Regions from separate parts of the Lentibacillus daqui genome, predicted to be linked through region 1. Evidence: riboswitches for the same ligand, from Rfam matches in the RefSeq annotation. Region 1 holds a riboswitch; the other holds the start of a gene.
The links. Region 1 has a riboswitch for FMN ahead of O2S85_RS06765 (ECF transporter S component). Riboswitches for the same ligand answer to the same signal wherever they lie in the genome.

Region 1 (16,180 bases):
TGACACCTTTGGGGAAGCCGGTTGTACCTGATGTGTAAATGATCGTAAATGTATCATCTAAATCAAGCTCCGTTGCAAGGTTAACAGTGGCCTCCGGTAGTTCATCAATTTCCGCAAATGTTTTTGTTGGTACGGAAAATGCTTTCTGTTTTGTTTCAGCTAAATACTCAAGACTTGTTAATACAAGCGTTACCGCGGCATCATCCAATTGAAATGCTAATTCATCTGCAGTTAGACGGGTATTAAGCATAACGGAAACAGCGCCGAGATAACTTAATGCGTGGAGTGCAACAACCATTTTGGTATTATTGTTTGATAAAATTGCTACATGTGATCCCCGTTTAACCCCGGCATGTGCCAGTTGCTTGGCAAAACGTTGACTTTGTTCTTTCAATTGTCGAAAAGTTATTGTATCCCCATTTACTCGTTCGATAGCTGTTTGATCTGGTGCAATATTAGCTTGTTTTGTTAACCAATGTGGGATTGTTTCACTCATACATTAACCACCTTTGTTCAAGGATGTTCAAAAAGTCCAGTAAAATCACCTTTTTTAACGTCTCTATTTTACCGGAAAACCTTTGCCAACAATTGGCAAAGGTTTTCTATACCATTTTCTAAAATTAAGGAAAACGTGGAAATTGATCCCAATCCGGTTTCCTTTTTTCTTTAAATGCATCGCGACCTTCTTTTGCCTCATCGGTTGTATAATAAAGCAGAGTCGCGTCTCCACCCATTTGCTGCAGGCCAGCGAGACCATCTGTTGCAGCATTGAACGATGCTTTCATAAAGCGCAGTGCAGTTGGTGATTTTTCAAGAATTTCCTGACACCACTGCAATGTTTCGGATTCCAATTCTTCCAATGGTACGACCTTGTTAACCATGCCCATTTCATATGCTTCTTCTGCACTATATTGACGGCATAAATACCAAATTTCTCTTGCACGTTTTTGACCGACCATACTTGCCAGTAGTCCGGCACCATAACCGGCGTCAAAGCTGCCTACTTTAGGACCTGTTTGACCAAATCTGGCATTGTCAGCAGCAATGGTCAAATCGCAGCATATATGCAGAACGTGTCCGCCGCCAATCGCATATCCGGCTACCATCGCAATAACCGGTTTCGGAATCGTCCGCATTAACCGTTGTAAATCAAGAACATTTAGGCGTGGTACCTGGTCCTCGCCAACATATCCACCATGTCCGCGAACAGTCTGGTCACCGCCAGAACAAAATGCCTTATCCCCTGCACCGGTTAAAATGATGACACCAATTGATGAATCATCGCGGGCATCTGCAAACGCATCAATCATTTCATTCACTGTTAATGGTGTAAATGCATTGTGAACGCGCGGGCGGTTCATCGTTACTTTTGCGACACCATTATATTTTTCATAGATTATTTCTTTGTACTCTTTTGCTTGTTCCCATTGTACAGTCATGAATTTTCCTCCTTATATTTTTGCTATGATATGTAATTGTTAACGGCTCGTGGTTAACAAAAACTCCACTACTATTTTACCAAAAAAATCAGCTTGTTCCACGTGAATTGCATGTCCAGCTTGTTCAGCAATGACTAAATGGGCATTTTCCATTAGTTGTTCCATCCGCCGATTTAATTTGACAAACTTATCATCCTTGGCTCCTGCCAGCAATAAAACGGGAATGGATAGGTCATGAAGACGATCCCACCAGGACATTTGAGCGCCTGTTCCCATCAAACGAAGCGATTGGGCAAGGCCTGTTTTGTTCTGAGCAAGTCGTTCATTTCGTATTTTCTGTCTCACTTCTACCGGCAGATTTTTTTGCGTTTGAAAAAGTGGAATGTCCTCCCAAAAGTCGACGAATTTCGCGACACCTTCCTGCTCTATTTTTTCGGCCAACTGTTCATCACGGGTGATTCGTGCTTGCCGTTCGCTCTCGGTTGCCAGTCCTGGGGAAGTACTCTCCAACACAAGGGACTTAACCAGTTCCGGATACAGCATCGCAAACGATAGTGCTGTACGCCCCCCCATAGAGTACCCGATAAGCCGGATATCCGTTAACTCTAGCATTGAAAATAAGGCAAATAAGTCGCTGCAACACGTTTCCATGGAACGACCGGTTGCCATTTCGGTTTTTCCATGTCCTGGTAAATCAACGATCAGTACCTGAAATTCTTGCGCTAGGTTTTCGACAAACGGCTCCCATGTCGCTGAACTGCCGGTAAAACCATGCAACAATACAACCGTCGGCCCTTCACCCGTTAATTCATACCAATATGCTGCATCATTGATTGTATAGTACATACCATCATTCCTCATGATCATGAAGGATTTCAGTTTCAATGGCTTGCCATCTCTCACGGTGCCATTGCCTATTTTGCTCCCGATCCGTGTTCACTTCAATAACGGCCAGGCCTTTTTCCTGATAACTCTTCTCAAGTGCTCTTTGCAAATCGGTTTGTTGCGTTACCTGACAATAGTTCCCGCCATACATCTTGATGGCATGTTCAAATTCAATATCAACCGGGGTACCGAATAACGCTTCAAAATGATCTGGATGATTTACTTGTGGTAAAAAAGAAAAAATACCGCCACCATTATTATTGATCAATAAAATGGTAATGTTTACATGATATTGTTTGGCAGCAAGCAAGCCATTTAGATCATGGAAAAACGACAAATCTCCGAGCAATAGTGTAACTGGTGAACCATTGACTGCAGCAGCACCAAGCCCGCTTGACACCACGCCATCAATACCGTTTGCACCGCGATTTGCCAATACCCGGAGCTGTTTTGCCGTCGTCAGAAAAAATGTATCAACATCCCGAATCGCCATGCTATTGCCAACATACACCGTGTTGTTTTCCGGTAATACATCAAATAAACAACGAACGGCCTCCCCTTCTGTTAAACGTCCATTTGTCTTTGCCTGTAAATGCTTCTTGGTTATTTGGTTCATCTTCTCCCATTGCGCGAACCATGTTGCGTCCCGATCTCGATCCTCTAAAGCCAGTAGTAAATCTTCACACAGCAATGCCGGATCAGCATAAATAAATTCGGTCCTGTTCCCCGCTGGCTCCCGATGGCCCATATGTTCTTCGATGACAAATTGCTCCGCATCGTGGTGTTCCTTTGCATAAAATAAATAGGCTTTGGATACCGGCATCGCACCAAAGCGAATAATGTAGTCAGGTTTCAGTTGTTTACGTATGGTGTCATTGCGTAAAAATGCATCGTAGCCTTCAATCACATGTTTTTTACTGTGCATTCCAGATCTTAGTCCAGATAGTGGATCGGCTATAATAGGCATCTTCAATAATGATGCAAGGTGCACAATTCGCTCGGGTAAATCCTCCCGATCTTGCGGACCGCAAACAATAACGCCTTTCCCCTTTCCTTTGAGCCTGTTGCATAACGCTTGTATTTGCTCTGAGTCGAGGCGTTTTTTTCCGTCTGATACGGCATGATAACGTGTTGTTTGGCTTCCCCATAAATCCTTAATCTCAAAATCAGGAATCAGTGGTTCACGTAAAGGGAAATTCAAATGAACCGGACCACTATTCCCTTCCGTTGCCATATGGACAGCACGTGATGCTTTACTACGAACGTAAGCAAGCATGGTTTGGTCTGCTTCTGGTAACGCCATTTCATTAAACCACTTCACATAATCCCCGTACAATTTTAGCTGTTCGATTGCCTGCGGTGCACCAACATCCCTTAATTCGTGTGGTCGATCAGCAGTAAGAACAACCAGTGGTACCCGACTATAATGTGCCTCCACAATCGCCGGAAAATAATTAGCAGCTGCCGTTCCCGACGTACAAACAATAACAACCGGCCGCTTGTTTTTCTTGGCCATACCAAGCGCAAAAAAGGCAGCAGAACGTTCGTCAATAATCACCCATTGCCTGATATCCGGATGTTCCATGAATGTCATAGCCAGTGGTGTCGAACGCGAACCAGGTGAAATGACTACCTCTGTTAAACCACTCTTTGCCAATTCATCGACAAAATTCGCAATATAGCGTGTTAGTGTCTCTGTATGTTCCATCAAGATCCCCCCAATACGGAAAGCATTGGTGTGAATTTAATTAACGTTTCTTCATACTCCGCTTCCGGGTCCGAATCTTTAACAACACCGCATCCAGCAAAAATTGATGCCTCATTGCCCTGAACAAGACCTGATCTAATTGCGACTGCAAATTCCCCATTTCGATTGCTGTCCAGCCAGCCGACAGGGGCACCATACCAACCACGTTCCAGTAATTCGTGTTCCCGGATAAATGTCAATGATTTTTCCCTTGGCACTCCACCTAATGCTGGTGTCGGATGAAGTGCTTTTACAATTTCAAAGATGCTGTGTCCCTGTTTCAAGGTTGCTTTTACAGGTGTGTACAGATGTTGCAAATTTTTCAGCGGATAGATAACCGGGTTGTTTGGAATATCGACCCTTGAACAATATGGTTTTATCGCATTTCCAATCATTTTTACGACAAAATCATGCTCCTCACGATTTTTCGTATCTTGAAGCAATGTCCTGCCAATCTCTTTGTCTTGTACTGGTGTTGTCCCTCGTGGTGCAGTGCCGGCCAGACAGGTGGAAAGCAACTGCTCTTGTTCCAGCTTGACCAGCCTTTCAGGCGTTGCCCCAACAAAACAATCATCACCATGTTCGAAAGCAAAGACATAACTGTTTGTTTGCGATGATAACAACTTGTCTAGTACAGGGGTGACCTCTACCTGTTTGGAAAAAGTTAAGCGCATTTCCCGGGCAAGCACAATTTTTTCAGCATGTTGTTGCTTAATTTCTTCCGTTGCTTGTCTCACCTGTTCCTTCCATTGCTGCGGAGCTATTTCCTCCCTTTTCAACAGGGTTGCTTCATCCGGGAATGGTTTAGTGTAATGGAGCAGGTTTTTTTCCGTTTCCTCTAGCATTTGTGCAAGTGTACGGGGACTATCATTCATCGTCACAAACGTGTTTATTGTTACATAGCTGGCTTGTTTTGTTTGCACCAATGTATACCGCGGAACTTGGAATTCACTATTTCTAAACTTGTCCCATAGTCCTGTTGTTTGCTTTTTCGGGTCAAAACACATGCCACCAAGTGCAACCAGCCCCGTACCTGGCACCTGATATGGGTTATGAACAGTAGCATTAGCCGTTAGTTCATTCCATTGCTGTTCTATATCTTTTAACCGATTTTCACCGGCGACGAGCGGATAAACAGTACCAATCCCGACTAAATAAAAGGCATCCGCTGTACTCGCCCAAAATGTCCGATTCATATCACACGTTTTGGCCGCTTCAAAAAATTGGAGCGGATTCACTTGATCTATCTTTTTGGTAAAACTGACAAGCTGCTTTGACTTTGTTTCATTTGCATGGTGAATTGCCTCATCCAACACAACTTCCAGCAGCTTTTCCTTCGTTTCAATCATTACTTGTTACCTCCGTTAAACGAACAATCATCACAACTATCCTCTCTATTTTATTCTCTTTTTATCCTTTTCACAAGGAATGGACTGTTTTAACCTATATTGATGATTGACACCCTATGACGATTTGCCTAAACTAAAGATGATATTGCCGTTGTAGGAGGACTTATATTATGCAAACATCTGATCAAACGAATATAAAACACGTCTTAAATGAAAAGAAAGGGATGCATATCTGGTGGCGTCTATTACGGCCGCATACACTGACAGCCTCCTTTATTCCTGTTTTTGTCGGAACCATGCTTGCTTATATTGATGGTTCGATAAGTATTTCATTGTTTATCGCGATGCTGATTGCTTCAATGTTGATTCAGTCAGCAACCAATATGTTCAATGAATACTACGATTTTGCTCGTGGACTGGATAACGAGGAGTCGGTAGGCATCGGCGGAACTATTGTACGCGATGGGATATCAGCGAAAACAGTATTACGGATGGCCTTATCATTTTTTGGGATCGCCATGTTGCTCGGCGTATACATTTGTATGGTATCAAGCTGGTGGATCGCAGTCATTGGTTTAGGCTGCATGCTTTTCGGTTATTTATATACTGGCGGACCATTACCAATCGCCTATACACCACTTGGCGAGTTATTTTCCGGATTCCTAATGGGCACTGTTATCATCGGAATCAGCTATTTCATTCAAACGTTGACCATAACAGCTTCAACCGTTTTAATATCGATTCCGGTTGCTATCCTTATTGGTTGTATTATGATGTCCAATAATATCCGGGATCTTGATGGGGACAAAGAGAATGGACGAAAAACCATTGCGATCCTGCTGGGAAGAAAGAATGCAATCCGCTTTTTAGGCTTCTTGTTTGTCGTTGCATTTGGATTGACTGCCTATTACATTATTGATGGATTATTACCCGTTTGGTCAATCATTGCGTTTTTCAGTGGCATCAAGGCAATCGATGTAATCAAGAAATTCCAGGGAAAATCCAAACCAATTGAAATGTTGCCGGCAATGGTAGCTACCGGAAAGACAAATACCATTTATGGATTGTTATTAGGGGTTTCGTTACTGTTAAGCAAAATATTTTAATTGAAAAGAGGGCAGCTATGGATTTTTCGCAAACATTAATCGATACGCTTGGGATGAAAGTGATAACACTTGAAAAAAATCTTGTGATCATGACCATGCCAGTTGACTATCGCACACACCAGCCAGCAGGATTTTTGCACGGTGGAGCAAACGTCGCCCTGGCTGAAACTGCTGCTAGTGCAGGTGCCTTTCTTCATGTTGATGGAGAACAATACAATGTATTTGGGATTGAAATTAATGCCAACCATATTAGGAGTAAACGTGAAGGCACAGTGACCGCTAAGGCTGTTCCCAAACATATTGGAAAAACAACTATGGTATGGGAAATTAATATCACAGATGAAGATGAAAAACTTATATGTATTTCTCGCTGCACCATTGGAATCGTCCCTAAGAAGAAAGGTGATGAACATGGGAAATCATACAAATCTGAGTGAAGAACAACTTTACTTTTTTAAAAATCAATTATTGGCAATGAAAAATGAATTGATTGCAAATAAGAAAAAGTACGAAGATCAAAGCCCAAATAATACGATCAGTGAATTGGCCGACTATGATAACCATCCTGCAGAAATGGCAACAGAACAATTTGAACAAGAGCGAGAAGCGGGATTTGAGCAAATGCGACGAGATCACCTGCAAGAGATTAATGATGCCTTGGCCCGCATTGAAAACGGTACTTATGGAGTCAGTGAATTATCTGGCAAACCTATCCCAATAGAACGTTTGGAAGCAAACCCAACTGCCAGGTATCTGGTAGAAGAGGAGTAACTGTTCAAAACGACTGCCTGAAAATGGAGGTAGTCGTTTTTTTTGGTTTAAACAAACTGTCCCTCTACTGCAAAAAAATAAAACAAACTACTTTTCAAATGAGTAAAATCATTGTATACTATATGCAACAATTACATATCGATTCCATCTTCGGGGCAGGGTGCAATTCCCGACCGACGGTAAGAAGCAGGTATATATGCTTTAAGTCCGTGACCCACCTGAGCAGATGTTCAGTGGTTGACCTGGTGTAAATCCGGGACCGACAGTTATAGTCTGGATGGGAGAAGATGTCGAGCCGTTTTCCTTGTGTAGAACATTACACATGTTTATTTCTGTTATAATAAAACACCCTAAAGCCCCGATTAGGCGCTTTAGGGTGTTTTTTGTGTCAAAACGAAAACGGACAGTTCCTTCATCAACGAGATGGGAATCGATAACAGATGAAGGAGGATACGATGATGCAAACAAAAAATCAATCATCATCACAATTGCTTAAACTGATTATTCTGGCCTTATTGGGAACGATCTCCCTTTTATTGCTTTTCCTGAATTTCCCGCTGCCATTTTTACCGGGGTATTTAAAGATTGATTTTAGCGAAGTACCGGCCTTAATTGCTGCACTTATTTTTTCACCAGTGGCTGGAGTTATTGTAGAAGCGATTAAGAATTTACTCTACCTGGTCGTTGGTGGCGGTGAACCTGTTGGCGTTACAGCAAATTTTATTGCAGGTGTTCTGTTTATTGTTCCGACTGCCATCCTTTACCATAAATATAAAGGAGTGAAGAGCATTATCTCGGGACTTGTTGCCGGAACATTGATTTCTGCAATTGCCATGAGTGTTTTAAATTATCTTGTCATTTTGCCTGTTTATGCCTGGTTTATGGGAATGGAAGATATGAAAATCGAAAGTGTTAAACGGTTCACAGCCATGTTCCTGGTTTTTCCATTTAATGTGATTAAAGGTGTCATTATTGGCTTATTATTTGTTCCATTGTTTGTCAAATTAAGAAGCTGGATCGAGCAAAAACAAACGAAGATGATATAAAAAACGTGTCAAATAAAGCGTGTAAAGGAACGATTTGTTCTTCTGCACGCTTTCCTTTTTCCATTCACCCGGAAGCACTTTTGTTTACGGATGCAGGTTTGTTGGGTACATTTAATGTAAATGAGCAAAGGAGTTGGAGTTGTTATGGTAGATTTAAATCAATGGTATGAACAGGGAATGTCACCAGATACATACATTGAATCCATGGAAAAACACAAGGAAAATCTATTACACATTTTTGATCATTTCACTGTTCCGGATGAGGATGAGGTATTTTTTGAAAAGCTAGCCGATAAAAATCTGCGTGTGATCGTTTTAACTGAAGATTGGTGCGGCGATGCGATGCTTAATGTGCCCATTTTATTAAGGCTTGCAGAAAAAACAAAAACACCAGTTAAAATCCTGCTGCGTGATCAGAATCTGGAACTGATGGATCAATATTTAACGAACGGGAAGTCAAGATCCATTCCCATTTTTATTTTTATTGATGAACAAGGAAATCAAGTTGCCAAATGGGGGCCACGGGCGGACAAAATTCAGCAATTTGTTGATCAGGCACGCGAACAATTACCAGACAAAGATGCCTCTAATTACCAGGAAAAATTTAACGAGATGCTATTATTTATGACCAAAACATATCGTGACAATTCCGATTTTTGGGATGATGTTTATTTCAGTCTGAAACAAACATTGCAATCCACTGTAAACTCACGCTAGTACAGATGAGTTTTCATTTTCACCTTGTATAAGCCTTGATGTTGTATGTCCATAATGGAAATATACTAATCTAATTTGGGGATATCAGGTGAAGATATGAATATCGAGCAGTTAAAACATATTTATTTCCGACTGCCTGTTTTTGTCAGGTTATTATTAACAATTTTTTTCGTCATGATTGTCTTCGGGATTGTCATTCATTTTGTGGAGCCGGAACAATTCCCTTCCATATTTATCGGCGTTTGGTGGGCGTTTGTTACCGGAGCAACGGTGGGCTATGGCGATGTCGTTCCAGTAACAACAATTGGAAGGGTGATTGGCATTCTGTTAATTCTGTCAGGTGGTGGACTGCTTACTTTCTATATTACCCATATTTCGGCGGCAACCATTCAGCATGAACAAGATTTGTCCAAGGGAAAGGTTGCATTTAAAGCACAACATCACGTCATCTTTGTCGGCTGGAATGAACGGACAAGGCGATTAATCCATTTGACCAAAGAAAATCATCCCATGCTGGAAATTGTTCTCATTGACCGGACATTAACAAATTTACCTTACAAACAGCTTCCAGTCCATTTTGTCCATGGTGATGCAACTGAAGATGTCACCCTTCATCAAGCAAATATCAAAGTTGCCAAAAGCGTGATCATTGCTGCCGATCACACCAAAAAAGAACGACAGGCTGATCATCATACCATTCTAACCACAGTCGCAGTGCGTGGTAATAATCACGATGTACCAATTATTGCTGAGATTCTCTCCAAAAGCCAGATTGAAAATGCTATTCGTGCTGGTGCGTCGACAATTATTCGTTCAAATGATTTTATGAGTGTGCTGTTGTACCATGAATTATTTAACCGAAAAGAAACGGAGCCATATGAAACTATTCTACATTTGTTATCGAGCCAGCATTTTGATCAGGTTAACTTGCCGGAAACACTTATCGGTAAATCCTATCAGCAAGCAATCGGTTACTTTCTCGTTGATGGACAGATGGCACTTGGGATCATTCGCAAGCAAAAATGGCAGATCAATCCCCCTGCCAATCTCAAATTACATCAAGGAGACATCGTATTAACAATGGCCGGTCAAAAATAGTTCACTCCCCCCTCCCCTTATTTTTTTTGCCAGGAAACACAATGTATGCTAAAATATGTTATTGTGTAAAAAAACTGAGAGAAAAGATATAGGAGTTGTTCAGCATGATAGACAAGTTTGAAAGCGGGCAAATATTACAGGGAAAAGTGACCGGGATACAGCCATATGGTGCATTTGTAGCGTTAGACGATGAAACACAGGGACTTGTTCATATTTCGGAAGTGACACACGGATTTGTTAAAGATATTCATGACTATTTGACAGTAGGTGATGACGTAACTGTCAAAGTATTGCATGTTGATGTGGATAATAATAAAGTATCCTTATCCATCCGGGCAACTGAAGAGGCTCCTCAAAAAGAAGACAAACCGAAAAAACCGATCAAAGAGCAGCCTAGTACAGAACAGGACAATACTACTGGCGGATTTAACACGCTAAAAGACAAGCTGCAAGAATGGATCAAACAATCAGAAGAACACGAAGGCACTTTAAAGAAATAATAACACAAAGACAGATTTCGATAACAATACGGAGTCTGTCTTTTTTAATTACATATTCTTGCTTTACACACTTCTTTTCGATAAAGTTATGATGAGTAATCACAAGGAGGAAGACTATGACACATGTGACGTTTTCATATGAAAAAGCTCTATCATTTATGAAGGAGGATGAATTGGAAAATTTAGTCCCCTTCGTAGCGTCTGCCCACCATGCGATACATAATCAAACAGGGGCAGGTAATGATTTTCTCGGATGGGTTGATTTACCAGAAAACTATGACAAAGTGGAGTTTTCCCGGATAAAGACCGCTGCTGATCAAATTAAGCAAGACTCCGACATTCTGCTTGTGATCGGTATTGGTGGGTCTTACCTAGGGGCCCGGGCTGCAATTGAAATGCTCAACCATTCATTTCGACATATGTTACCGAGTCAGCAGCAGCCACAAATCATTTTCGTTGGTCACCATTTAAGCTCAACATATATACAAGAGCTATTCGATGTCCTTGAGGGAAAGGACGTATCAATCAATGTCATATCCAAGAGTGGTACAACAACCGAACCGGCGATTGCTTTTCGCATTTTCCGAAACTATTTGGAAGAACGCTATGGCAAGGAAGAAGCAAAAAAACGCATCTATGCCACAACAGATAAAGCAAAAGGCGCTTTAAAGACCCTGGCCAATAATGAAGGTTATGAAACGTTTGTTATTCCAGATGATATTGGCGGGCGCTACTCTGTTTTAACCGCTGTCGGTTTATTGCCGATTGCAGTTAGTGGCGTGTCAATCGATACAATGATGGATGGTGCCAAAGCAGCACGTAATGATCTGAGTGAATCTGAACTTGATAAGAATCCGGCATATCAGTATGCTGCCGTCCGAAATATCCTTTATAACAAGGGAAAAACAATTGAAATGCTTATCAACTATGAACCACAACTGCAGTATTTTGCCGAATGGTGGAAACAATTATTTGGGGAAAGTGAAGGAAAAGATCACAAAGGTATTTTCCCGTCATCGGCCAATTTCACAACGGACCTTCACTCACTGGGGCAGTATATTCAGGAAGGCCGGCGCGACATGTTCGAAACCATTCTTTCCGTCACGAAAGCTACACATGATATCACTTTAGCAAAAGATGAACAAGATTTGGACTGTCTCAATTATTTGGCCGGCAAAACGGTTAGTGAAATCAACCAGAAGGCACTGCAAGGGACAATGTTGGCACACACGGATGGAGAAGTACCGAATTTGATTGTTGAACTGCCCGCACTTGATACTTACACATTTGGTTATCTTGTTTACTTTTTCGAAAAAGCGTGCGCCATGAGTGGATATTTATTAGGTGTCAATCCTTTTGATCAACCCGGTGTCGAAGCTTATAAGCAAAATATGTTTGCCCTGCTTGGAAAACAAGGCTATGAGCAGATGCGTGAAAACCTGGAAAAACGTTTGAAATAAGCTGATGTAAATCTGGCAAAACTTTTTCCAAAATCATGTTTACATTTTTGTAGGGGTGGTAATAATATAATTGTAAGACTTTCTCGTATTCCCCCTGTAAGCAAGGCGTAAAGACGCTTTGCTTTTTTTTCTATGTAATTTTAAGCTATAATGATGAAGAAGAACATAGAATTCAGGAGGGTTTATATGGGTAATTTTGATCTGATACATAATCGTAAACAAACACGATCGGTCAAATGGGATACGGCTGATGAATTGTTTCAGTCCACTGATGTGCTTCCCATGTGGGTTGCCGACATGGACTTTAAAGCACCACAGCCGGTAATTGACGCTATTGTAAAACGTGCGGAACATGGCATATTTGGATACACGATCATTGATGACGATGTGAAAGCATCCATTGTCAATTGGATCGAAAAACGTCATCAGTGGCACATTGAACCAAACTTTCTTTCATTTAGCCCGGGTGTTGTAACAAGTTTACATATGGCGGTAAAAACCTTTACAGAGCCAAATGACAAAATTTTAATTCAGACACCTGTTTATACTCCATTTTATAAAGTAATTGAGCAACATGATCGTATCGTCGTTAAGAATCCACTTGTACAAAAAGACAACTATTACACGATTGATTTCGCCGATTTTGAGGAAAAATTAAATACAGGTGTAAAAGCATTTATTCTCTGCTCACCACATAATCCGGTTGGCCGGGTATGGCGGAAAGAGGAATTACAGGAAATGGCCCGCCTTTGTTTAAAACATGATGTACTTATTATTGCGGATGAAATTCATGCGGACTTGGTTTACCCGGGATATCATCATATTCCAATCGCCTCCTTGTCAGACGAAATTGCGGAACAAACAATAACTTGTATGGCACCATCCAAAACATTTAACTTAGCTGGTCTACAGGGATCTTACGTTATAACAACAGATAAAGAAAAGCGAACAAAATTGGAGGAACAGTTTAATAGACAGGGACATAGCGGATTGAATACATTAGCCAACACCGCATTGGAGGCAGCATATAACCATGGAGAAGCCTGGTTGGATGAATTAATGGACATCTTACAGGAAAACTGTAATTATGTTACAAACATGTTTAAAGAACACGCAAACGAACTAACGGTTATCCAGCCTGAAGGGACATACCTGTTATGGATTGATTGTTCAGCACTGGAATTAGATAGTGACGCACTGAAGAAATTCATGTCCGAGCAGGCCAGAGTGGGTCTGAACGCAGGCATTTCATATGGTGATGAAGGAAAACTGTTTATGCGCATGAACATAGCCTGTCCAAAGGCGACTGTTGAAGAAGGTGTCAAGCGGATTATTAACGCGGTAAGGAATAGATAACACCTTTTAGATTGCTTTTCCTGGAAGTTAATAGCCGACATATTAAAGCGACAGCAAAGGAATGGGTGCTGTCGCTTTTACTATCCCTATTGTTTATTAGTTTCTGCTGGATCGGTTGGATTCTTTCCGTGAGAAGGTTTTGGGTTTGCTTTAATTTCTCCACAGGCAATTCTTGAACCTGACTTGCCGCTTGGTTGACTGACACCATCATCTTGATCTTCGTGGATAACAAGTGACGTGCCATCCTCTTTTATCAATGATTTTTTCCCTTCTAATAACGTAGCATCCGGAATCATAATTTCAGAATCTACCTTACCATCACCATTTGCCTCAATATTTGGCATATCACCCAGGTGAGCACCGTCCGGATTCATTAATCCATGTTCCTTCCCCTCCGGATTATAATGGCTTCCTGCACTCTTGAAATCCGGTCCCTTGCAGACTGGCATTTCGTGAACATGAATCCCATGCAATCCAGGTTTTAAACCTGCAAGTTTTAATTTTACATGCACCCCATCCGGACGTTCCGATAAAACCGCCGTACCAATTAAATCCGCCGACTTATTATACATATCTATAGTACGAACAGTCTTTTCACCTGTCCCCTGGCACGAGGCAACAAATAAAATAAGTAATAGTACGATATATCGCATATATGTATCCCCTTTTTGTCGCTTTTTTATCAAGTATCGACAAAAAAAATCCCTTCTATTCGGTAAGAAGGGATTCGTTACAAGTGGTCATCATTTTTGGTTTCCCGAAGCTGATCATACTGTTGCTCAAACCTGTGCTTTTCTTTTTTTGAATATTTCACAAAAAAGTACATGGTAACCGTTGCCAGAATCATAAAGATAACACATGCGATTATAGCCGGAATATATTCAGTTTTATCATCTGGAAAATAGAGAAATTCCATCATCGTTCCTCACGTCCTTTAACTAGATTATAGCAAACTTTGCCCAGGCATGAAAGCAAGGAAACGATTCCTTTATTTTAATCGGGGAAAGTTCCCACTAGCAACTCATTCTTATTTTTGGCACAATAGAAAGAGACGTATAAAGGAGATGGTATCATGACAGTCGATATTGGAGATATAGTACGTGCCCATTATAATTCAGGTGTTTACATAGGAAAAGTAAAAGAAGATCGTGGGGATCGTTTTTTGGTAGAAGTATTGGCCGTGATCAAGCATCCTATGCAAGGAGATTTGCACCATCCGGGAGTAGCTGAAGGTAATGTCTTCTTTCACGCACGAAAAGCATTGGCACACCACGAAAAAATGAATGTGGCCAAAGCTGTTGTTTATCCTTATGATGATTCAATACCTGATTATCACCAGTCATTACAGGCATCTGTGAACAACATGAAAGAAAAATTAATGCAAAAAGATACTGCTTTTAGTAAAGAAGCATTGAAAAAATTAATCGATCTGGAAAACAACGACTACCAAAAAAGCTATTATAAATAAAACAGGATGGCCCCCATACCATCCTGTTTTATTTAGACATAGCCTATACCCTCAGCCCAAGGAATAGAGAACTTGTGCGCTCTATACCTCACAGCACAAATGTAAACCTATGGAGTCGGTACTTTCAAATTTCGTTGTTTCTTTGTTGGCTTGCCATAAATTTTGGTAGTAATTTTCGGTGCGTAGTTAAACAGCAGCATCCCGATAAATGCGGATACTACAATGTAAATACCACCGAAAACCTTAATGGATCCCGTCGCAATGCCAGCGATGACAACCGAAAATTCCCCGCGTGCACAAATTTGCAGCCCAGCTCTTAATGAAACACGCTTGGTCAGACCATATAACTTACCGCCGATTACACCAGTAAGAATCTTGGCGAGCATGGACCAGATCACCAATACAGCCAACAATAATGGCATCGGAATCCCGGAACCAAAATCGATGGTGGTTCCAAAGTACACAAAAAACGTTGGTAAAATAAGATTTTTGATGGGAGTAACAACACCTTCAACACGTTCAATTTTATTGACCTCTGACAGAATGACACCTGCCAAAAATGCCCCCAATACTTCAGATAAACCTAAATAAATGGCAATCCCTGCATATGTAACCGCAAGACCAACCAGAAGAATAATCTTAAAATCTTCATCCTCAAATTTCTGCAAAAACTGTTCGAAGTTCTTAAACAATGTTTTACTAAGCAAAATGGCAACTGCAGCCAGGCCAATGATTTTTCCTAATAAAATAACTAAATCCCATCCGGAAAAGGCCTCTCCTGTACTTAGTGCAATTAATATAGCAACCACTACCGGCGCGATTAAATCCTCAAAAATTAACAGACCAAGCATATACTCCGTTTCCGCATTCGCCATTCTTCCTTTATCATCAAGCAGCTTTGCCGTGATGGATGAACTTGTTGCATAAACAAGTCCGCCTAACAGAAAAGAGGAGAAAAGATCCATGCCAAAACCAACAGCGATAACCATCGTAACCCCTAAACTGAGCACGATATCCAGGAGACCCGAACTCCAAATTTTCTTGGCAATCTCCCCAAGCCTTGATGTATTAAACTCCAAACCAAGCAAGAAGAATAACAAGACGATTGCTATCTCGCTGGAAAAATGCAAGATCACATTATGGTCCATGATTCCGGCGAGTGCAATACCAAAAAGGATATACAAAATGACATTGGGAAAGTTGGTTTTAAATCCAATATAGGCAAGGATAAAAATTCC
Region 2 (16,180 bases), 1.7 Mb from region 1:
GTCGAAACGAAACACAACTATCCATTGCGATCAGGGCAAACGGTTACGATCTTGAAAAATAAAACGGCGGTAAAACAGAGTGAATTCATTGGCTTGTCGATTCTGTACGAGGATAACGATATTATCGTGATTAATAAGGATGCAGGGCTGCTGTCGATCACTGACAAAAAGGAAAAGACGCGAACGGCACATCATCAGTTGATGGATTATGTACGTCAAGATAATCCGCAGAATCGTATTTTTGTTGTTCACCGCTTGGATAAAGATACATCTGGTGTGATGATGTTTGCGAAAAGTGAAAAGGTAAAGCGTAACCTGCAAACGAACTGGAAGGATAGTGTCAAAGAACGGACTTATGTTGCGCTGGTGGAAGGGGAAGTAGAAAAGCCTAAGGGGACGATTACCTCATGGTTAAAGGAAAGCCGTACCCACCTGATGTACTCCAGTCCGAATAAAAACGGTGGACAGCGTGCAGTAACCCATTACAAGGTGATGAAGACGAATAAGGATTTTTCTTTGCTGGAAGTCCAGCTTGAAACCGGACGGAAAAATCAAATTCGCGTGCATATGCAAGATATCAGCCATCCAGTTGTTGGCGATAAAAAATATGGGTCAACCGGAAATGCAATTGGACGGCTGGGACTGCATGCAAAAGTACTAGCGTTTGGGCATCCATCGACAGGGGAATTTCTGCGGTTTGAAGCGGCAATGCCAAAGTCGTTTTGGAAGAAAGTAAAGTAAAGGAAAGGAATCTACGGCCTTGTAGGTTCTCTTTTCTAAAAATGGCAAAAAAACTATTAGAAATTTAAGAAAACCCTTGCGCCTTACGTTACGTCATCCAGTATAATAAAGGAAAAGACGTAACGGGGGATGTCGTATGTATTCAATTGGTCAATTAGCAAAAACGGCTGATATAACGGTCAGAACGTTGAGGTACTACGATCAAATTGGGCTGCTGCCACCAAATAGTGTGGATCGCGCTGGTAAGCGTTATTATAACTCGGAAGCGGCGGCAAAACTGCAGATTATCGTTATGCTAAAGGAGCTTGGCTTTTCACTGGAAACAATCCATGAAATGATGGAAAAACAAGTGCAGTCTCCGAAAGATTTGCTGTCCATGCGTTTGCATATAATTGAATTGGAGCAGCAGCGTCTGGATAAGGCAAAAGAAAGAATCCATTTTTTAATTCAAATGATGGAACTAGAAGGGACGGAGGATTGGGAGTATTTTGTTGATTATGTTTCCTCAAACCAAGTCAGCGCCCAAGAAATGGCCGAAAAATGGGATCGTCATTTTACAAAAGGAGAACTGGATAAAATCGCACGGTTACCAGAGGTTGGACAGGATATCGAACAAATAAATAAATGGATCCATATCGTGAAGGACATTCGAAACATTCTTGGCACAGACCCAGCATCTCCAAAGGCACAGGAACTGGCAAAAAGATGGCTGGATCTAGCCTATGAGATGTTCGATGATGATCGGGAATTGGCCCATAAAGTGTGGCAGGTGAACGATGAAGAAAACCTTGGATTCTATCACTTTGATGAAGAAGTGGTGGCATTCATTAACAAGGCCTGTGAACATTTATTCCAGGAACAGAACGGCGGTGGGAATTTATGAATAAAAAACTAATTATTCTTGACTTAGTTTGCTATGGGGCCATCCCGTTTCTGATTTGGAGGTACGGCCGTGATTTGACTGGTGATTACTGGGCGATGTTGCTTTCCACAGTTCCTGGATTCATCTATACGGTTTACCGCTTTGCCAAGGAGCGGCAGTTTAATATCGCAGGGCTATTCATTATTGGATCGCTTTTAATCGGAACAACTGTTGATCTCTTATCGGGAAACGCGGAAAACATGCTTTGGAATCAAGTCTATCTGGGCTATGGATTTGCATTTGTTTTTCTATTGTCAATGATGGTAAGAAAGCCACTGGGACTTTACTTTGCAGTGGATTGGGCCTATTTGCAAGGGTTTCGCCGCAAAGATAGTTTGACCTTATTTTCCAAAAAAGGACTTTTCCAATGGTATCAATTGGTAACCTTATTGTTTGTTCTTCAAGGGGTCTTTCAAAACACACTAAAGGCATGGCTGATTTACAAATTTGGTGTGGACGGATATGATCAGGTGTTGATCTATCGGAAAATTAGTGGGTATATCTTTTCAGCAATGATTTTCGGCGGGTTTATGTTGGCTGGAGTCAAAACAAACAATTATTTGAAAGAACACTCCTCTGACTATGCCGCCAAATCATTTGTTAAGTGACAATAAAGTTGTTTGCAATAAAGATATTCCTTAATCAAGCCATGTAAAAGAATATTGCGATATTGCGTATAGAATACTGATAAAAATTCTGAAGGTCGGAGGTAAGTGATGGAATCAGTAATTCAAGTTAAAAAAGCAGATGAACGACACATAGATGGAATTGCAAAAGTATGTACAGATGGATATTGGGCAACATATATTGATTTACGTCCAAAAGAATATATAAATAGGATTATTAAAGAGTTTTATAACATTGAAAGAATCACAAATGAAATTACCTGTACAGGTCGAGAATGGGGTGGTTACGTAGTGGCTTTGGAAGATGGAGAAGTTATTGGGGCTGGTGGAGGTGGCATGATCGGAAAAAATACTGGTGAACTATTTGTACTGTATCTTAATCCCAACCGAAGAAATGAAGGCATAGGCACAATGATTCTTGAAGCTATTACCAAGCAACAAAAAGATTTGGGAGCCACTGAGCAATGGGTCTCTGTAACAAAAGGAAACAAAAAAGGCATTCCCTTTTATGAAGCAAAAGGATTTACCTTTAAATATGAAAAAGAGAGTTATGGAAACATTCAAAGTGAGGATTATATTTCATTAAGATATCATCGTTTTATCTAATAAACACAAAACTATGTGTTAATTCAAGAAAGTGGAAGGAGACTGTTTAATATAGTATATCAGGTTCTAACTGATTCTGACGTACGTGATGGATGGGAACTATACAAAAAGACCGATAAGCAATCCAAAAAAGAGCAGCATGTTTTTATAGCTGCTCTTTTCATCTGACTAAAAAGGAGCTTTCTCTACCACACGCCCCTTTCTGCCTACCGTTGTCTCTGCATATTTGAGCGAATGGACCACAGCTTCCTCGGTTGCCTCTACCACTGCTTGAAAAAGGTGATTCATCACTGGATGGTCATCGCGAATATGGGTTAGTGTTTCTGTATGCTGATCGCTTTCATGCATGTATGTATTGGCAGTTGAAAAGGCAATCGCGATATCTCCGCTGCCATTAGCGATCATACTGCCGGTTCGTCCCAGTCCAGCGGCACAGCGTTTGGCCAACCGTTTTAATTGCCGATCATAAAGTGGGGCATCAGTAGCAATAATCATCATGATCGAACCATCGGGTGTATCGATGTTTTTGTTATCCCAGTTGGCGAACAGGGCATCTTCCCGTTTGCCAAAATTACTGAGCACCAGGCAGCCGACAGTATAGCTATCATCACCAGCACGGACGATCCTTGATGCGGTACCAATTCCGCCTTTATAGCCAAAACAAACCATCCCTTTTCCGGCGCCGATCGCACCTTGTTCGACTGGCCCTGTTGTCGCGTCTTTAATCGCTTGAATTGCATGCTCTGGCTCCACCGCTTGCAGTCGCATTGAATTAAGATAGCTATCATTGCATTCTCCAACAACGATATTAATCGAACTGGTAGAATCGCCAATCTCCTTATTCGTTTCCAGCATATATTGCAATGTGCCTTGCATTACAGCTCCAACGCTAAACGTATTGGTGAGCATAATTGGTGACTCCAGTAACCCGAGTTCATCTAATTGTACAAGCCCGGCCGTTTTGCCATACCCATTAATCACCGCACTCGCCGCCCGGGTTTTCTTGGTAAATAGATTGCCACCATGGGGTAGAATGGCCGTCACCCCAGTGCAAATAGTATTTTGTTCATCAATTTTTTCATATAAAGTGACATGGCCAACTTTGACTCCTTGGACATCAGTAATGCCATTGAATTTTCCTTTGGATAGATTCATTATGTATGTGCTCCTTTATATGTATTTACTTATAGTCTAGCAAAATTCAGGAAAGGCACCGAAACAATTCACCTAAAAAATTGTACGGTGTTATCTGCAAATAAGAACAAGATTTGTGTAAAAAAAGCTGCTCTAAAAAAGATTGATAGACTTTTTAGAGCAGCTTACGATTATATTTAGTAGCATGTGATAGTTTTACAATGACTTATTATAAACCTTAGTTAAAACCGTTTAGCACCAATGTAATGTTTACCCCAATAATAATCCCATGAATCAGATGAGGTAACCTCAACACCAGTTGCTTCTGTCCCAGCGTGAATCATTTGGTGATTTCCAAGATAGATACCACTGTGTGAAACGCCACTACCATATGTTCCTTCAAAGAAAACAACATCTCCCGGTTGTGGGTTGTCTACTTGTACACCGTCATTTGCCCACATACCTGCATGCGTTCTGCTGAGTGAAATACCTTGTTGTTTAAACACATAGTTAATGAAACCACTGCTGTCAAAACCACTAGGATCTGTGCCACCCCAGACATAAGGAGTACCTACCAAGCTTTGTGCGATAGAAACAGAGTCTCCGGAATTTGCACCGGATGCATTAACCGTTTGAGATTGTACCGATACGTTAACTGGTTCAGCAACTTGTGCATTACTATTACCAGTAGCATTTCCTCCTGCTGCCGATCCATTATTCAATGCGTTCAATGTTGGAGTATCTACAACTCCATCGGCATCCCAACCTTGGTCATATTGGAATTCAATTATCTTTTGTTGCGTATTTGGTCCATAAACTCCGTCCGTATTTATGTCATAACCCTGTTCCTGTAGTTTCTGTTGTAAGTCGGTTACCTCCTGACCCTGATCACCTTGCGAAAGAATGGCAACACCAACGCCTGTACTTTCACTGGAACCTACTTCGGCTGAGGGAGCATTTGCATCTGCCTCCGGGGCACCATGTGCAAAAACGTTACCTGTCATCATTGGAGAGAGTGCCAATGAAGTCATCAAAGTAGTAGAAACGAGTGTCTTTTTTATCATACGATTTTTTGTAGCCAAGATTTATCCTCCTAAATTAAAATTCTATGTAGACAAAAGTAGATTCATGTCTAATATTGGCTAGTATAACAAAGAAATATTTCATAAATGTTAACGAGAGAATACAATCTCTTTTCAAATTGGAAAATCCGCTAGTTTCTTCCATCTTTGCTAGTTATCATGGATATGAGGCATACGTGTATAATTATTGCATTTCTATTTCTCTGGTGGTACTATAAAACTATCAATAGAATAATGATCACATGTTACTTATCCGATAAGGCATAGTGGTAAATGAGGAACAATATAATGTGCCTTTCATACCTCTATGCCTTTTTTGCTGTGTAAAATCACGTAAAAAGACAAATACTACCATGAAAAAGGACAAGGAGCGATAAATCATGGCTTTTAATCTATTCAAGAAAAAGAAACAAGCAGAAAATGTCGAAATCAAGGCACCGGTGAATGGTGAAATTATACCGATAGAAGAAGTGCCAGACCCAGTATTTAGCCAAAAAATGATGGGTGATGGGATTGCTTTGATTCCGTCAGACGGAAAAATTATGTCTCCTGTCACAGGAACAGTGATTCAATTTCCTGATACTAAACATGCGATTGGCATCAAGGCGGAAGATGGCAGTGAAATCCTTGTTCATGTTGGTTTGGAAACAGTCGGATTGAAAGGAGAAGGATTTACGGCAAAAGTGAAGGAGGGGGATAAGGTTTCCACTGGCCAGTTAGTACTTGAAGTTGATTTGGAATATATCCGGGAACATGCTGACAACATCGTTACGCCTGTTATTATTACCAATAGTCAAGACAGTGGAAGGGAATATCAAATGACCGATGCTAAAACAGGTACGGCAGGAGAAACAGTCATCATCACGTCAACCGAAAAATAACAAGCTAAAATTATTTTAGCTTGTTACCACACTTGCCAAGGGAGGTGGGGTAATGCGGATAAAGCAAATCCTGAACAATAATGCCGTCGTCGTAATGGATGGGGACGAAGAAACAATCGCAATCGGTGGTGGTGTCGGATATAACAAGCATAAAAAAGATATGGTCAATACCGCTAAAATTGAAAAGCTGTTTGTGTTAAAAGAAAATAAGAAACTACAGGAACTGCTGATGCGTATCCCTGAGAAACATTTTCTCATTTCGGAGGATATTATTGACTATGCTGAAAAATATCTGGGAACAAAATTAAACGAACATGTGCTTATTGGATTAACCGACCATATTTCTTTTGCCCTTGACCGGGAGAAACAAGGGATCCGGATCAAAAATAAATTACTTCCGGAGATCAAAGTCTTGTATAAGAAGGAATTTCATATTGGGCTTTGGGCGATCGATCATATTAAAAATAAACTGCAAGTGGAAATGCCACCAGACGAGGCCGCATTTATCGCTTTGCATATTCATTCGATGAAACTTCAGGATGGCAATCTTCATGAACTTGTCAGGCAGACATCGATATTAAAAGAAATGATTGAAACAATCGACCAAACATTGGGGATTAACGTGGAATCCAATGATATTGCCTATGAACGTTTAATTTATCATTTGCGGTTTGCACTGGACCGTGGCAAAGGGGAACAGTATCATGTCATGGATGCGGACATGCTGAAGATGATCACAAGTAAATTTCCGGTTGCCTATCAATGTGCAAAAAAAGTTGCTGATGTTTTGGCTGCAAAGCATGATATTCATTTACCAGAAGATGAACTTGGCTATATTACACTTCATATCGAACGAATGCAACGAATGTAAAGTACACTACCATCATATATTTTTTGAAAGCGATTATATTGAAATTCCAAGGGGGAAACAGTTATGATGAAAGCTTTACAGAGCCTGGGCCGGTCAATCATGCTGCCGGTTGCCGTTTTGCCAGCAGCTGCTATTTTAGCCGGACTCGGGAACTGGATTTTAGGTTTTTGGGAAGGTAACGTCATTGGTACATTCCTGTCGAACGCAGGTACATCCATTTTAGACAACCTGGGTATGCTTTTTGCAGTCGGTATTGCCATTGGATTGTCCAAAGATAAACATGGTGCCGCCGCATTGAGTGGTCTGGTCGGTTTTTTGGTAGTCACCAATTTGATTTCAACTGATTCTGTTGCAGATTTATTAGGAAAAGATGTAGCGGACGTCAACCCGGCCTTTGAACAAAATGATAATGTGTTCATCGGTATTTTAACCGGGGTCATTGCTGCCATGATGTATAATCGATTTAGTGGTGTCAAGCTGCCAGATGCGTTAGCGTTCTTCAGTGGAAAGAGACTCCCGCCAATTATGACGGCAGCCGCGATGGTTGTGGTGGCTGCGGTTTTATTCTTTGTTTGGCCGGTTGTATTCGGCTGGCTTGTTGCGTTTGGTAAAGCTATCAGTAGTTTGGGAGCAGTTGGTGCCGGTCTGTATGGTTTCTTTAACCGTCTATTAATTCCAACCGGTCTGCACCATGCGTTGAATTCGGTATTCTGGTTTGATGTTGCGGGAATTAATGATATCGGCAAGTTCCTGGCTAGTGAGGGAACAAAAGGCATTACCGGTATGTATCAGGCAGGATTTTATCCAATCATGATGTTTGGTGTGCCTGCTGCAGCGTTGGCTATGTACCATACTGCGAAAACCAAGCGTAAGAAACAAGCTGCATCTTTGATGATGGCAGGGGCGTTTGCAGCTTTCTTTACCGGGGTTACTGAACCGGTTGAATTCTCGTTTATGTTCCTTGCTCCAGCATTGTATGTTGTCCATGCCCTTTTAACAGGACTATCGTTGTTTATTGCAGCTACATTTCATTGGACATCAGGCTTTGGGTTCAGCGCTGGATTTGTTGATTATACATTAAGTTTTATGAACTCAATCGCCAACAAGCCGTATATGCTCATTGTTCAAGGACTCGTCTTTGCAGTTATTTACTATTTCTTGTTCCGTTTCTTGATCACAAAATTTAATCTGAAAACGCCAGGGCGCGAAGATGATGCAGAGGAAGCGGAGGAAAAGGATGTTGCCTCAACAGACGGAGATGACAAATACGCTGTCATGGCTGCCAAAATTTATGAAGGACTTGGCGGCGATGAAAATGTGGATGCTGTTGATTATTGTACAACTCGCCTAAGGGTTGAAGTAAATGATATGGATAAGGTGGATCAAGATAGAATCAAGTCTACAGGTGTTCCGGGAATTCACGTCGTAGGAAAACACAGTATCCAGGTCATCGTTGGAACAAGTGTACAATTTGTTGCCGATGAAGTGAACAAAATCCGTAATGTGAAATAACCTAAGTCTTGGATTATAAGATACAAAAACACCCTATTTTGCTGAAAGATAGGGTGTTTTTTTATGTCCATTCCTGCTATATGGGTAGCGGATATCTTCGCAAACGAACACCATGCACGGAACCTTTGCGGCGTGTGGAATATCTCCCTCACGCATCACTGTGAATGGATGTTTTCTCTTCCTCTCGATTCCAGTTAGACCTCTCCCAAATCCAGTCATATAAAATACTTGCAGTTTCTCTAAATTTGCGTTATAAATAACATACAAGTTCATATTGCGAGTTCCTTCGGGGCAGGGTGTAATTCCCGACCGACGGTAAGAAGCAGTCGTATGCTTTAAGTCCGTGACCCGTACGGTTGTCAAAACCAAACGGTGGATCTGGTGCAACTCCAGAACCGACAGTTAAAGTCTGGATGGGAGAAGGAATTTAGATAACAAGCATGATTGAAAATGGTTGATGCTTGCAAGCGGGTTATTGGTATATCCAGTGATCTCTATTTGCCATTTTTTGCATACCATGATAGATTCATGTGCTTGTTTATTTAAAATTCACCCTAACACGCCTCTGAAGCTGATTTCAGAGGCTTTTTTGTATTTGAAAAAAGGGGAGGTCGTTATTTTGCAGGATAAAGATTATATGGAATTTGCATTGCAACTTGCTAAAGCAGTAACCGGACAAACGAGCCCGAATCCGCCTGTTGGTGCGGTGGTGGTCAACGATGGAGCGATTGTTGGTTTTGGTGCCCATCTGAAAGCGGGTGAAGCCCATGCGGAAGTCCACGCACTGGATATGGCTGGGGAAAAAACAAACGGTGCGACGATTTATGTCACACTGGAGCCGTGCAGTCATACGGGCAAGACGCCGCCATGTGCAGATTACATTATTGAAAAAGGAATCAGCCGGACCGTTATTGCCGTGGCGGATCCAAATCAACAGGTTTCCGGCAGCGGGATTGAGAAACTGCGCCGGGCCGGAATAACTGTTGATGTTGGTGTATTACAAGCTGAAGCAGAGCAGGTGAATCAGGTGTTTTTTCATTATATAACTACGGGGATGCCCTATGTAACCTTAAAAACAGCCACGAGTTTAGATGGAAAAACCGCGACCGTCACTGGTAACAGTAAATGGATTACCGGGAAAGAAGCACGCCGGGATGGACACTTGTATCGGAATAATCATGATGCCATTCTTGTTGGTGTCAACACGGTATTGGCGGACAACCCGAGTCTTACCACAAGAATTGGCAATAATGGGAATAATCCCATCCGTATCATCTTGGACACGACATTAAAAACTCCTTTAGATGCCAATGTGGTTACCGATCAACAAGCAGAAACACTTATTTTTACCGGAAACGATGTAACCAGCGAGCGAATAGGACAATTTGCCAATCATGATCAAGTGACAGTCATTACGATGGAAAGTGAACAGGTACATATTGACGATGTACTGCGGTATTTGGGAGAAAGGCAAATCTCGTCTGTATTGGTGGAAGGTGGCGCTGCCGTTAATGGCTCATTTTTAACAGCAAAACGGATCAATCAATTCATTTTGTACATGGCGCCCCAGCTTATTGGCGGTGCAGATGCGCCAATATCATTTGCCGGGATGGGATTTGCAAGACTAAAAGATGCATTGCAGTTGGAAATTAAACAGGTTGAAACGATTGGTCAGGATATCAAAATTACTGCTGTTCCACGAAAGGATGATGACGATGTTTACCGGAATTGTTGAAGAAAAAGGCTGGATCAAGCGAATGGATCGTGTGACTGATCAGGCGGTTCAACTAACAATTGGGGCGGAAAAAGTGACGGCTAATATGCAGGTTGGTGATAGTATTGCCGTTAATGGCATTTGCCTGACTGTAACAAATTTTACCACTACTGATTTTCAAGTCGATGTGATGCCGGAAACGATCAAATCAACTTCGCTCAAACATCTTGAATCAGGATCACACGTTAATTTGGAGCGTTCCCTGCCAGCGAATGGCCGGATAGGCGGACATTTCGTTTCCGGACATGTGGATGGTACGGGAAAAATAATTGGAAAGCAACGACAAGCGAACGCAATTTACTATGATATTGCCATCCCAAAGGAATTCGAGACTTATGTACTTGTGAAAGGATCTATTGCTGTTGATGGCATTAGCTTAACCATTTTTGCGGTAGAAGATGGAGTAGTTACCTTATCATTGATTCCTCATACCGTCTCTGCAACGGTTTTGGGTAATAAAGAGCCGGGCGATCGTGTTAATTTGGAATTCGATATGCTGGCGAAATATGTACAAAACATATGGAATCAACAAATAAAGAAAGAGGGCGAGAAGCATGTTTCATTCCATTGATGAGGCAATTGCCGATTTAAAACAAGGGAAACCAATTATTGTTGTCGATGATGAAAACCGGGAGAATGAAGGCGATCTGGTTGCATTATCTGAAAAAGCCACACCGCAAATGATTAATTTTATGATTACCCATGCGAAAGGGCTCGTTTGTACAACGATGAGGGAAAATTTAGCGAAACAGCTGGGTCTTTCCATGATGGCGAAACAAAACACGGACCCGTTTGGTACTGCGTTTACCGTGAGCATTGACCATAAGGATACAAGAACAGGGATAAGCGCAGTAGAACGGTCACAAACGATTCAAGCATTACTGCATCCGGATGCAAGTGCTGCCGATTTCAAGCAACCTGGTCATGTTTTTCCACTGATTGCCAAGGAGGGTGGAGTGTTGGTGCGAACAGGGCATACCGAAGCATCTGTTGATTTGGCTGAACTGAGTGGAGCATTTCCATCGTGTGTGATTTGTGAGGTAATTAAAGAGGATGGAACGATGGCTCGTGTGCCAGACTTAATGAAGGTCTCTGAGCAACACCGATTAAAAATCATTACTATTGCTGATCTGATAACCTATCGAAAAAAACATGAAAAACATGTAAAACGGGAAGTTGAAGCGACACTTCCGACTGACTTTGGTGAATTTCGGGTGATTGGTTATTCGAACGATCTTGATGATAAAGAACATATCGCGTTGGTAAAAGGGGAAATTTCCGGCGATCAGCCAATCTTAACGCGAATCCATTCCGAATGTTTGACTGGCGATGTGTTCGGTTCCTTTCGCTGTGATTGCGGAAACCAGCTCCATGAAGCACTGGACAAAATCAATGAAGCAGGGCAAGGCGTTCTGGTTTATATGCGACAAGAAGGCCGGGGCATCGGTCTGCTTAATAAACTTCGGGCCTATAAACTGCAGGAAAATGGGATGGATACAGTGGAAGCGAATGAGCAGCTTGGATTCCCCCCCGATTTACGTGACTATGACGTAAGTGCACAAATATTACTGGATTTGGGTGTGCATCGGGTCGAGTTACTAACCAATAATCCGGAGAAGATGGGGTGTTTAGCGGCACATGGGGTTCAGGTAGAAGCAAGAATCCCGTTGCAAGCCGGCCGTCGTGTGGAAAATGAAAAATACATGCAGACAAAACAGGAAAAGATGGGTCACTTATTGGGCCTGCATGGATAAAAAAAGTGGCTCGATGCAGTATCAAACATATGTAGAAGGGATGAAACGAATGGGTAACACATACGAAGGAAGTCTGGTTGGTACGGAGTTAAAAGTTGGGATCGTGATTGCACGTTTTAACGAATTTATTACGGGTAATCTATTAGATGGAGCGATCGGCACGTTAAAGCGGCATGGCGTTTTGGAAGAAAACATGGATATTGCCTGGGTACCCGGTGCCTTTGAAATCCCGCTTGTTGCAAAAAAAATGGCAGATTCGAATTATTATGATACGGTCATTACTTTAGGAGCGGTCATCCGAGGGTCAACAGCCCATTTTGATTATGTTTGTAATGAAGCGGCTAAGGGAGTTGCAAATGTGTCATTGGAAACGGGCAAACCGATTATCTTTGGAATTTTAACTACGGACACGATTGAGCAAGCGATTGAACGTGCCGGGACCAAGGCTGGTAATAAAGGTGCAGATGCCGCTGTGGCAGCAATTGAGATGGCGAATCTTGTGGCGCAAATAGAAGGATAGTTTCTAAAGCGGGGTATCAAAACAGTTTAATCTAAATTATTTAAAATTAATTACTTTTTAGCAGGATTCTCCCATTTTATGTCGAACCTTGTAAGTAGAAATAAAATGAGGAGGATCGCTAACATGTATACCATCGATGAAGCATCCAGCATACTTGGTGTTCATCCCACTACATTAAGAAGGTGGGAAAAAGAGGGGAAGATAACATCCTCTCGAACCACCGGTGGCCATAGAAGATATGCTGTAGAAGACCTCAGTGCTATCAAGCATGATTTGAAACCACTTCAAGACAAAATTGTTATTGGGTATTGCCGTGTATCATCATCGAACCAAAAGGAAGAGTTAAAAAGGCAGGTCCATACCGTTTCGCAGTATTGTTCGGCAAATGGATATCAGTTTCGTATTATAAAAGATCTGGGAAGTGGTTTGAATGACGATAAGAAGGGGCTAAAGGAATTAATCCGGCTGGCGCAAAGCAATCAGGTGGAGAAAGTTGTCGTCAACTACAAGGATAGGTTACTACGTTTTGGGTATGAATTGTTGGAACAAATATGTGCCTTCCATCATGTGAAAATTGAAATCGTCAACCATACAGAGGATAAAACATATGAGCAGGAGTTAGTCGAGGATATGCTTTCCATTATTACTGTCTTCAGCAGCCGCTTGTATGGAAGCAGAAGTCACAAGCGAAAGAAACTGCAACAAGCGGTGAAACAGGTCATCGAGGACAACGGCCATGCTTACGTATAATAAAAAGGTACGGTTGGTGGTTACAAAAGAAAACAAGCAGTTACTCGATTCTCAATCCAGAATGTGCAACTGGCTGTACAATCAATTGCTGGACGCAGTGGAAGAAGATTATCACAATGAAAAAAGAAAAAACTGCTTTCCGGCAGAAACCTGAGGAATGAAGTACCGAAAATAAAAGGGGAAAACCCATTTTTGTTTAAAGTCCATTCCTCCCCATTGAAAAATACGGCATTACGGTTAAAAGATGCCTATGAACGATTTTTTGATCCAAAATTAATGAATGAGAAACCAAAATATCGTTCATGGAAAAAGAAGTGGTTTTCGCTATATTATGATGAACCAAAAAAAGGCTTTAAATTATTGGATACCAATCTGCTTTCCTTAAGTTTTGGCAAGTTAACAGATGAAGAATACAAGGAATTAAAGAAAAAAGATAAAAAGGCTAAGAAGACCATCAAAATCAAAGTTGGACTTGTGGAAGCGGTAGAACTAAGCGAAACGGAGAGAATCAAAACCCTTCGCATCACAAAGGATCTGGATTCGTATTATGCCATTTTTACAATAGAAGAGGCCAAGGAAATCCCCAAGGTGGAGGAACAATCGTTTATTGTATTTGATCCCAACCATAAGAATCTGGCGGTGGGATTAGGCAGTGATGGAAAATCATATGAATTGAAATCAATGAATGCACTGTTAAAGTATTGGGATAAACGAATCGATGAAATCAAATCAAAACGGGACAAATGTGAAAAATTTAATAAGCTGGTATGCACCCCAAACGTCACCTATTTTGAGCCGAGCAAACGTTGGAAGAGACTCAATCATGCTTTGGAAAAGGCGCAATTAAAACGTCGAGAACAAATGAAGACGTTGTTATTTAGCTATGCGCATTATTTTTCCAAGCGTTACGACGCCATTTACATTGGTGATTATACTCCGACTCCCGATGTGACAAAGTACGGGACGATGAGAAGGGCCATGTTAAATCAAACTCCAGTTGGACAGTTTCGCCGTATATTAAATTGGGTGCAAGCGAAAAGTGGCAAGCATTATCAAAAGATTGATGAACGTGACACAACCAAAACCTGTTGTGTCTGCGGTAATAAAGAGAAAAAAGATCCATCCATTCGCAACTTTACATGTGTAAACTGCGGTACAACGCTTTCTAGAGATATCAACAGTGCAGTTAATATCGGAAAGAAAGCTAAAAAGCGATTGCCTCGCGCAGGCTACATAGGTGTGGAATCCCCTATGTATACAGTGTGGTGGGATTTTAAACAGGCAAAGATTGCTTGTGGTTTGACCCCATCTGCTGGCCTCGGGAAGTAAATCCGAGGGGTGAAACAAACATTCTTCTTGGTAACAGAGAAGAGGTCTTTGATTAATTTTAGGCTTAATTTCGGTTAGGTTTAAATAGACAAAGGAGTGCGGATGCAGGCTAACTGTATCTTCGTTTTTATCACGCATTGACGGACTGTGTTCCTTCAGATCAGTTGGGAGAAACGGAAAGGAACCCCCCACTGAATGAAATTTCACTTTATGATAGAATAAAAAGTGTGACTATGCCAGCTTGCAGTTAGGGTGAAAATCAATGCTTACAATTGAAAATTTATATAAATCATTTGGTGAGAAAATATTATTTAATCATGTGTCCTGCTCGATAGCGGATCAGGATCGCATCGGTTTAATTGGTGTCAATGGTACAGGCAAATCCAGTTTTCTAAAAGTCATTGCCGGAATTGAATCAGCTGAAGAAGGAACCATTCATCATGGGAAAGACTATCAAATTGAATATTTGGCCCAAGAACCGGAATTGGATCCAAATTTAACGGTGCTGGAACAAATTTATTTCGGCGACTCCCAAGTGATGCAGGTGATGCGCGGATATGAGCGAGCATTACAGCAGTTGGAAAAAGATCCGGAAAATGTGAAGGCACAGGAAAATCTATTAACCATGCAACAGCAAATGGATCAGTTCGACGCTTGGGAGGCCAATACCCTGGCGGAAACGGTGTTAACCAAATTGGGGATTACGGCATTTGATCAATATATCGGTGAACTTTCCGGTGGACAAAAAAAGCGGGTCGCAATTGCCAAGGCGCTGATTCAGCCGGCAGATCTATTAATTCTGGATGAGCCGACCAACCATTTGGACAATGAAACGGTTGAATGGCTGGAGAAGTTTTTAGCGAGTTATCAAGGTGCATTATTGCTTGTTACGCACGACCGTTATTTTCTGAACCGGGTAACGAATCGTATTTTTGAATTGAATAAAGGTAATTTGTACACGTATGCCGGTAACTATGAATTATTTTTGGAAAAGAAAGCAGAACGGGAAGCATTGGAACACAGTCTGGAACAAAAACATCAGAATACACTCCGAAGAGAAATTGCCTGGCTAAAACGCGGAGCCAAAGCTCGTTCGACCAAGCAAAAAGCCCGGATTGATCGTGTCGAGGAAATGAAGGAAAAGACCTTTGATACGACTAAACAAGATGTCTCTTTCCAAGCGGGTTCAACCAGGTTGGGCAAAAAAGTCATGGAACTCGAGCATATCGGCAAGTCTTATGATGGTAAAACAGTGTTATCTGATTTTAATTACCTTGTTGTGCCTGGAGAGCGGCTGGGGATTATTGGCCCTAATGGCTCTGGAAAATCAACACTGCTGAATATCATGGCCGAACGGATTGCTCCTGATGAAGGAATCATCGAAATTGGTGAAACGGTCAATCTGGGCTATTATACACAGGGCGACGAAGAGCTTGATGATGGGATGCGGATGATTGACTACATCAAAGAAGTTGCAGAAGTAGTTCATACCAAAGATGGAGATGTCATTACCGCCGAGCAAATGCTGGAACGATTTTTGTTTTCCCGAAGTGAGCAATGGACCTATATTGGCAGACTGTCAGGCGGGGAAAAACGGCGGCTGTATTTATTAAAAGTATTAATGACCGAACCAAACGTATTATTGTTGGATGAACCGACGAACGATTTGGATACCCAA

Region 2: it holds a riboswitch for FMN, as region 1 does, so the genes downstream of both, ribD (bifunctional diaminohydroxyphosphoribosylaminopyrimidine deaminase/5-amino-6-(5-phosphoribosylamino)uracil reductase RibD) here and O2S85_RS06765 (ECF transporter S component) in region 1, are expected to answer to the same signal.

What each region holds. Positions count from the first base shown of each region.
Region 1 is NZ_CP114176.1:1,327,198-1,343,377, reverse strand. It holds gene O2S85_RS06805 (o-succinylbenzoate--CoA ligase) at 1-496, opposite strand, end outside; gene menB (1,4-dihydroxy-2-naphthoyl-CoA synthase) at 621-1,439, opposite strand; gene menH (2-succinyl-6-hydroxy-2,4-cyclohexadiene-1-carboxylate synthase) at 1,479-2,300, opposite strand; gene menD (2-succinyl-5-enolpyruvyl-6-hydroxy-3-cyclohexene-1-carboxylic-acid synthase) at 2,290-4,032, opposite strand; gene O2S85_RS06785 (isochorismate synthase) at 4,032-5,420, opposite strand; gene O2S85_RS06780 (1,4-dihydroxy-2-naphthoate polyprenyltransferase) at 5,591-6,526, shown strand; gene O2S85_RS06775 (hotdog fold thioesterase) at 6,544-6,963, shown strand; gene O2S85_RS06770 (TraR/DksA C4-type zinc finger protein) at 6,938-7,297, shown strand; FMN riboswitch at 7,440-7,590, shown strand; gene O2S85_RS06765 (ECF transporter S component) at 7,756-8,343, shown strand; gene O2S85_RS06760 (thioredoxin family protein) at 8,488-9,060, shown strand; gene O2S85_RS06755 (potassium channel family protein) at 9,157-10,158, shown strand; gene yugI (S1 domain-containing post-transcriptional regulator GSP13) at 10,263-10,658, shown strand; gene O2S85_RS06745 (glucose-6-phosphate isomerase) at 10,775-12,118, shown strand; gene O2S85_RS06740 (MalY/PatB family protein) at 12,305-13,474, shown strand; gene O2S85_RS06735 (superoxide dismutase family protein) at 13,561-14,127, opposite strand; gene O2S85_RS06730 (hypothetical protein) at 14,205-14,393, opposite strand; gene kapB (kinase-associated lipoprotein KapB) at 14,547-14,942, shown strand; gene O2S85_RS06720 (cation:proton antiporter) at 15,050-16,180, opposite strand, start outside.
Region 2 is NZ_CP114176.1:2,992,980-3,009,159, reverse strand. It holds gene O2S85_RS15200 (RluA family pseudouridine synthase) at 1-741, shown strand, start outside; gene O2S85_RS15195 (MerR family transcriptional regulator) at 878-1,624, shown strand; gene O2S85_RS15190 (VC0807 family protein) at 1,621-2,271, shown strand; gene O2S85_RS15185 (GNAT family N-acetyltransferase) at 2,380-2,895, shown strand; gene O2S85_RS15180 (DmpA family aminopeptidase) at 3,064-4,050, opposite strand; gene O2S85_RS15175 (C40 family peptidase) at 4,272-5,111, opposite strand; gene O2S85_RS15170 (PTS sugar transporter subunit IIA) at 5,492-5,992, shown strand; gene O2S85_RS15165 (PRD domain-containing protein) at 6,045-6,863, shown strand; gene nagE (N-acetylglucosamine-specific PTS transporter subunit IIBC) at 6,927-8,375, shown strand; FMN riboswitch at 8,654-8,804, shown strand; gene ribD (bifunctional diaminohydroxyphosphoribosylaminopyrimidine deaminase/5-amino-6-(5-phosphoribosylamino)uracil reductase RibD) at 8,995-10,110, shown strand; gene ribE (riboflavin synthase) at 10,091-10,720, shown strand; gene O2S85_RS15145 (bifunctional 3,4-dihydroxy-2-butanone-4-phosphate synthase/GTP cyclohydrolase II) at 10,704-11,903, shown strand; gene ribH (6,7-dimethyl-8-ribityllumazine synthase) at 11,953-12,423, shown strand; gene O2S85_RS15135 (IS607 family transposase) at 12,547-13,173, shown strand; gene O2S85_RS15130 (helix-turn-helix domain-containing protein) at 13,160-13,327, shown strand; gene O2S85_RS15125 (RNA-guided endonuclease InsQ/TnpB family protein) at 13,366-14,502, shown strand; gene O2S85_RS15120 (ABC-F family ATP-binding cassette domain-containing protein) at 14,765-16,180, shown strand, end outside.